Regions from separate parts of the Cellulomonas sp. NPDC058312 genome, predicted to be linked through region 2. Evidence: riboswitches for the same ligand, from Rfam matches in the RefSeq annotation. Region 2 holds a riboswitch; each other region holds the start of a gene.
The links. A riboswitch is a leader RNA that binds a small molecule or an ion and turns the genes downstream of it on or off. The one in region 2 is predicted to bind S-adenosylmethionine.
Positions count from the first base shown of each region.

Region 1: linked by a shared signal. The riboswitch ahead of ACFVXN_RS11125 (DUF1737 domain-containing protein) and the one ahead of ACFVXN_RS15850 (methylenetetrahydrofolate reductase) in region 2 are both predicted to bind S-adenosylmethionine.
Region 3: linked by a shared signal. The riboswitch ahead of ACFVXN_RS05595 (LLM class flavin-dependent oxidoreductase) and the one ahead of ACFVXN_RS15850 (methylenetetrahydrofolate reductase) in region 2 are both predicted to bind S-adenosylmethionine.

Region 1 covers NZ_JBHVZE010000003.1:466,009-468,255, reverse strand. The annotation lists gene ACFVXN_RS11135 (O-succinylhomoserine sulfhydrylase) at 1-106, opposite strand, end outside; gene ACFVXN_RS11130 (rhodanese-like domain-containing protein) at 103-555, opposite strand; partial or broken gene ACFVXN_RS11125 (DUF1737 domain-containing protein) at 570-755, opposite strand; SAM riboswitch class I at 762-872, opposite strand; SAM riboswitch class IV at 971-1,086, shown strand; gene ACFVXN_RS11120 (aminotransferase class V-fold PLP-dependent enzyme) at 1,135-2,247, shown strand, end outside.
Region 2 covers NZ_JBHVZE010000005.1:159,948-162,194, forward strand. The annotation lists partial or broken gene ACFVXN_RS15845 (SDR family oxidoreductase) at 1-607, opposite strand, end outside; SAM riboswitch class I at 757-852, shown strand; gene ACFVXN_RS15850 (methylenetetrahydrofolate reductase) at 858-1,907, shown strand; gene metE (5-methyltetrahydropteroyltriglutamate--homocysteine S-methyltransferase) at 1,916-2,247, shown strand, end outside.
Region 3 covers NZ_JBHVZE010000002.1:275,914-278,160, forward strand. The annotation lists gene ACFVXN_RS05585 (flavin reductase family protein) at 1-33, opposite strand, end outside; gene ACFVXN_RS05590 (NADPH-dependent FMN reductase) at 30-590, opposite strand; SAM riboswitch class IV at 652-748, opposite strand; SAM riboswitch class IV at 971-1,085, shown strand; gene ACFVXN_RS05595 (LLM class flavin-dependent oxidoreductase) at 1,418-2,247, shown strand, end outside.

The DNA.
Region 1 (2,247 bases), on a different contig from region 2:
CGCGCACGGCGAGGGTGTCGGGGCGCAGGGTGTCGCGGGGGAGCCGCGGGTCCTGCCAGTCGCCGGGGCCGGGAGCGGGGGCGGGGCCGGGGGTGGGCGCGGTCACGCGGACCGCCACGGCAGGCCGGCGGCGCGCCAGCCCCAGTGGCCCCGCTGCCCGTCGGGGCCGACGTCGCCCTCGAACCCGCTGAGCACGTTGTACGCCGGACCGAGGCCCGCCGCGGTGGCGGTGGTCGCGGCGGCGACGGACCGCACGCCGGACCGGCACAAGAACACCACCGGGCGCGGCTCGTCGGCGGTGATCCCGGCGGCGGCGAGCTCGTCGAGGAACGTCGGGTTGGGGCGGCCGAACGCGTCGGTCCACTGGACGAACGCGGTCCGGTCCTGCGCGTCGAGGTCCGCGGTGTCCGGGACGCCGATGCCCTGCCACTCGCCCTCGGTGCGGACGTCGACCAGGACGGCGCGCTCGTCGGACGCGAGCAGGTCCCAGGCCTCCTGCGGGGTGAGGTCGCCGGCGTAGCCGGGCCCGTCCCCGTGTCCGTGCTGCGCGCTCACAGCGGGCGCACCGTGCTGGTCGCGGCGGCGGGCAGCACCACGGCCTGCGCGACGATGACGCGCTCGCCGTCGTGGGTCGCGGCGGGGCCGCCGTGCAGCTCGTAGCCCTCGGCGAGGGCCGCGCTCACCCGCTCGCAGAACGAGCGGTCGTCGGGTCCCGTCAGCAGCCGGTAGCGCAGGCGGTCGTCGGTGTCGGTCATGCGTCTCCTCCATCGGACCTGGCGGAAGCACCCTCGGCCGGCCCCGTGCACGGGGCACAGGACCGCGGGTTGCTGCGGCGTCGACGAGCCAGATCTCTCGGCCGCTCTGGATGGTGCGGCGATGCTACGCCATGCCGCCGCGGGGGTGCTTCACCCGGGTCGGAGGGTGGACACGTGTTGACATGCCGGGGCGGGCGCTCCCTATCCTCGGGGCAGGTCATGAGTGCCAGCACTGAGCCCCGGCTTGCTGGCCGGCAACCCTCCCTCCGCGGCGGGGTGCCCCGGGTGACGACCTGGCCGTCCACCGTTCGGTGGCCGGCAAGCGCGGGGTGACCCGGCCGTACCCGGGCCCCCACCGATTCCTCTCGGGGGTAGTCCCATGTCCGTCGCCACCACCGCCACCTGTGCCACGACCGAGGCGCCCGACCGCGCCCTCCTGCCCGTCGTCGGCGCCGACACCCGCGTGCCGCTCGTCGACGGCCGGTCCGTCGCGTACGCGAACCTCGACTACGCGGCGTCCGCGCCCGCGCTCGAGGCCGTCGCGGCGCGGGTCGTCGAGGTGCTGCCGCTGTACGCGTCGGTGCACCGCGGCGCCGGGTACCTGTCGCAGGTGTCCACCGCGCTGTACGAGTCGTCCCGGGCGACCGTCGCCCGGTTCGTCGGCGCGCGCCCCGACGACGTCGCCGTCATCACCCGCAACACCACCGACGCGCTGAACCTGCTGGCCGGCTGCGTGCCGGACGGCGGCCGGGTGCTGGTGCTGGACGTCGAGCACCACGCGAACCTGCTGCCCTGGGTCAGCGCGTTCCGGGACACGGGTCGCACGGCGACCATCCTGCCCGCGGCGCCGACCGTGGCCGCGACGCTGGTCGCGCTGCGCGACGAGCTCGCGCGCCGCCCGTACGCCCTGGTCACGCTCACGGGCGCGTCCAACGTGACCGGGGAGGCGCTGCCGCTGACGTCGGTCGTGGCGCTCGCGCAGGAGGCGGGGGCGCGCGTGGCCGTCGACGGCGCGCAGCTGCTCCCGCACCGGGCGTTCTCGCTCGCGGAGTCGGGCGTGGACTACGTCGCGTTCTCCGGGCACAAGACGTACGCGCCGTTCGGGGCGGGCGCGCTCGTGGGTCGCCGCGACTGGCTGGACGCGGGGACGCCGTACCTGGCCGGCGGCGGCGCGGTGCGCGACGTGCGCACCGACCGGACGCTGTGGCAGCCGGCGCCGGCGCGGCACGAGGGCGGCTCGCCGAACGTGCTCGGCGCCGTCGCGCTGGCCCAGGCCTGCGACACCCTGCAGGCCCTGCCGGCCGGTGCGCTCGCGGCCCACGAGGAGGCGCTGCGCGACCGGCTCGTCACCGGGCTCGCCACGGTGCCCGGCGCCCGGGTGCTGCGCCTGTGGTCGGACTCGACCGACCCGGTGGGCGTCGTGTCGTTCACGGTCGGCGACCACGACTCCGGGCTCGTCGCCGCCTACCTGTCCGCCGAGCACGGCATCGGG
Region 2 (2,247 bases):
CGCCGGCGGCGGTGAGCACCCGGCGGACCCAGACGTCGGTGGGCATCCGCTCCGGCCCCGCGAGGTCCACCCGACCCGCCTGTCCGCCCGTGCCCGTCGCCAGGTCCGCGAGCACGTCGACCACGTCGTCCACCGCCACGGGCTGCACCACGTCGGCCCCGACCCGGACCCGCCCGTCGACGGTGCCCTGGTCCGCCACCGCGTCGGCGAACTCGAAGAACTGCGTCGCCCGCAGCACCGTCGTCGGGACGCCCTCGGCCGCCGCCCGCTCCTGGGCGACCTTCGCCGCGAAGTACGGGTTGCCCGGCACCCGGTCGACGCCCACGACCGACAGCAGCACCGACCGCCGCACCCCGGCGCCGGCCGCGGCGTCCGCGATGTGGACCGCCGACGCCGGGAAGAACTCGCCCGCCCGGGTGAAGTCGGGGGTGTTCGTCGCGTCCACGACGACCTCCGCCCCGGCCACCGCCGCGGCGAGCCCGGCACCCGTCCACGTGTCCACTCCGGTGCGGCGCGACGCGGCCACGGCGTCGTGCCCCCGCCCGCGCAGCACGGTCACCAGCCGCGCCCCGACCAGTCCTGCTCCCCCGACCACCACGATCCGCATGTCCGGTCCCTCCGTCGTGCGGGCCCGGCGGGCCCGCTCACCCCCTGGACGACGCAGCGGCCCACGATGTGAGCGGGTGTGACGCGCACCACGACTCCGTGACGCGTCAGGGGCACTGGACGCCCCGCCGGAGCCGCCCTACTGTGGCCGCACCATCCAGAGCGACCGAGAGACCTGGCTCGACGACGTCGCAGCAACCCCCCTCCCCGTGAGGGTGTGGGTGCTTCCGCCAGGTCCGATGGAGCTGACGATGAGCAGTCACGACGTACCCGTGCACCCGCACGACCTCGACCACCCGCGCGCCGCGGTGGTCGACGGCCTCGGTGCCGTCGACCGGCCGACCGTGTCCTTCGAGCTGTTCCCGCCCCGGAACCCCGACGCGGCGCCGCGGCTGTGGTCGACCGTGCAGCAGCTCGCCGCCGTCCGGCCCGACTTCGTCTCGGTCACCTACGGCGCGTCCGGCAGCACGCGGGACACCACCCGCGCCCTCGTCCGCCGCCTGCTGCGGGAGACCTCGCTGACCCCGATCGCCCACCTCACGTGCGTCGCGGCGTCGCGGGAGGACCTGGCCGCGACCGTCGAGGAGTTCCTGGACGAGGGCGTGCGGTCGTTCCTGGCGCTGCGCGGCGACCCGCCCGCCGACGGCTCCTGGGCCCCGCACCCCGACGGCCTGCCCACCGCGGCCGCCCTGGTCCGCCTGCTCCGCGAGGTCGAGGCCCGTCGCTGCGCGAGCAGCCCCGCGCAGGCGGTCCGCGCCGCGACCCGGCACCTGTCCGTCGCCGTCGCGGCGTTCCCCCGGGGCAACCCCGGTGCCGGCAGCACGCGGGAGCAGGACGTCGCGGCGCTGCTGGCCAAGCAGGAGGCCGGCGCGGACTTCGCGATCACCCAGGTGTTCTACGACGCCGCGTCCTACCGCGAGCTGCTGGAGCTCGCCCGCGACGCGGGCGTCACGATCCCGGTGATCCCGGGGATCATCCCGATGACCGACCCCGCCCGGCTGCGCCGCGTGGCCCAGCTCACCGGGGTGCCCGTCCCCGCGGACGTCCTGGACCGGCTCGACGCGTTCGACGGCGACGACCCCGCGGACGTCGCGCGGCGGCACCGCGTGGGCACCCGGCTCGGCGTCGACCTCGCGCACGCCGTGCTCGACGGTGGCGCGCCGGGGATCCACCTCTACACGTTCAACACCCACGGCCCCGCGCTCGACCTCCTCGAGGGCGCCGGCCTGGGAGGCGACGGGCCGCCCGCGCGCGCCGCCGTCGCGACCGACGACCACCTGACCCCTGTCCCCACCACCTGAGGCGAGAGATGACCGAGCAGACCCACCCCTTCCCGTCCGGCACCGTCCTGGGCTACCCGCGCATCGGACCCCGCCGGGAGCTGAAGAAGGCCCTGGAGGCGTTCTGGGCCGGCCGCGCGAGCGCCGAGGAGGTCGAGGCCACCGCCGCGGACCTGCGCCGCCGGACCCGCACCCGGCTCGCGGAGCTCGGGCTCGACACCCGGCTCCCCGCCATCCCGAGCGCGTTCTCCTTCTACGACCAGGTGCTCGACGCGACCGCCGTGCTCGGCGCCGTGCCGGAGCGGTTCGCCGACCTGGCGACCGACGGCGCCCTGGACCTCGCGGGCTACTCCACGGTGGC
Region 3 (2,247 bases), on a different contig from region 2:
GAACGCGGACAGGTCCGCGCGCTCGGCGGTCACCGGGCCACCGCCCCTGCCCCGACGGTGCCCCGGGCCGCACCGGCGCCGACCGCGCGCAGCAGCGCCGGCTCGGCCCGCAGCAGCCAGGCGTCCACGACGCCGTCCAGGTCGGCGAGCTGCGCCTCGGTGACGGTCAGCGACCGGGTGGGGACGACGGCGCCGAGCTCGACGAGGACGGGCCGCAGGTGCACCTCGCCGACGAGCGCGTGGGCGGGGTTCCCCGAGACGACCAGCGGCACGACGACGACGCCGGCGAGGCCGTCCGGGCCGTACAGGTCGAGGAACGCCTTGAGCAGGCCGGTGTAGGAGGCCTTGTAGACGGGGGTGGCGACCACCGCGACGTCCGCGACGGCCAGCCGGGCCAGCGCGGCGTCGGCGGCGGGGTGGACGGGGGCCAGCAGCTCGCCCGCGAGCTCCGCGAGGTCGATCGCGTCGAGCGCGTCGGCGCCGAGCAGCGCGGCCAGGCGGTCGGCGGCGGTGCGCGCGGCGAGCAGGGTGCGCGAGCCGGGGCGCGGGTTGCCGGAGACGGCGACGACGGCAGGGGGACGGGACGTCATGGAGTGCCTCGCAAGGGTGTCGATCACGGTTGCCGTGCGGCGGAGCGGGCACCACGTCGCGGGCGCCCGGCCGACGGCCAGGTCATCTCCCGGAGCACCCCGCCGTGACGTGGGGTTGCTGCCCAGCCAGCCGGGGCTTGGCGCTGGGACTCTCGACCTCGGCGGTGTTGTAGCAGGGCGCGGCGCCGGGACCGAGCACCGGACCCCGACTTCTCACGATCCGGGACCGTGCGTCCTGCCCGGGACCTTCGTCCCGTGACAACGCTCCGGAATGCGAGACGGACGGCCGGATCGTTGACGCGGTCGCCGGGGGTTCGTATGTTCCCCGGCACCGGATCACGTCGTCGCCACCACCCGGTGGCCGGCTGCGGGGCCCGGCAGGTCATGAGCTCCGACGCGTAGCCCCGGCTGGTCGGACGGCAACCCCCCGCGCGGGTGGGTGCCCCGGGTGAGGACCAGGCCCGCTGCCGACCGGCAGCCGGCAACACGCGAGCCCGCCGCGGCGGGTGCACGAAGGAGACAGCATGAGCCGGAGCACGGTGGCGCACACCACCTCCTCCCTGCGTGCCGCCGCGCAGCCCGGGCCCCCCGCGGCCCGCTGTCGCTGTCGCTGACCTCCACCCGAGACCCGCGCCACCCGTCGGCGTCCGGTCGGCCGTGACCCGGCCCGGCCCCGACCGGTAGCCCGCGCCGCGCCACCGCGCGTCCGCCCTCCCCGCCCTCGGGGGACCTCCCGCCCGCCCGCCGGGCCCACCCGCTCGTCCCACCGGTCCCCGGTGCGCGTCGCCGCGCCCCGGCGACCCCGGACGCCCTCGAACGGAGCCGTCATGCCCAGCCCCACCGCGCGACCCGCCGGTCGCGACCACCGCGACCCGCCCGGCAGCGAGCGCCGGACCGCCCTGCTCGGCCTCGACCTGACCGCCGTCGGCGCCCGCCCCGGCGGCCACGGGCCGCAGGGTGCGGTCGCGGCCCGCCCGTTCGACGGCGAGCGGCTGGCCCGCCTCGTGCACCGCGCCGACCGCGGGCTGCTGGACCTCGTCGTGCTCGGCGACGCCCTGCTGCTGCACCCGGGCCGCCGCCAGGTCCCGGGCCGACTGGACGCCGCGGTGGCGGCCGCCCGGGTCGCGCCGGTCGCGCTGCGGACGGTGCTGGTCGCCGGGGTGCCGCACCGTGAGGTCGAGCCTGCGCACCTCGCGGCCGCCGTCCGGGGGGTGCAGCGCGCCGGTCGGGCGTCGGCGGGGTGGCAGCTGTCCGCCCCGGCACCGGGCGCCGACCTCGACGAGCAGGTGTGGGCCGCGCACGCCGAGGCCGCGGTGCGGCAGGTCGACGCCGTGTGGGAGGGCGCCGAGGACGTGGGCGCGGTGCGGCTCGACCCCGAGGGCCGGTTCCACGTCGACCACGAGGGCGTCCGGTTCGCGGTCCGCGGCCGGACGGCGCCCGCCCCCGGTGACACCACCCGGCCGGTCGTGGTCGTCCCCGTGTCCGGCGGTGCGTCCGCGGAGGTCGCGGGCCGGCACGCCGACGTCGCCCGCGTCACCGCCGCGGACCCCGACGAGGCGGGCCGCCTCCGGGCGCTGGTGCGGTCGGCGGCCGTCGCGGCCGGGCGACCCGCCGACGACGTGCGGGTGCTGGTCGACCTCGACGTCGCCCTCGCGGA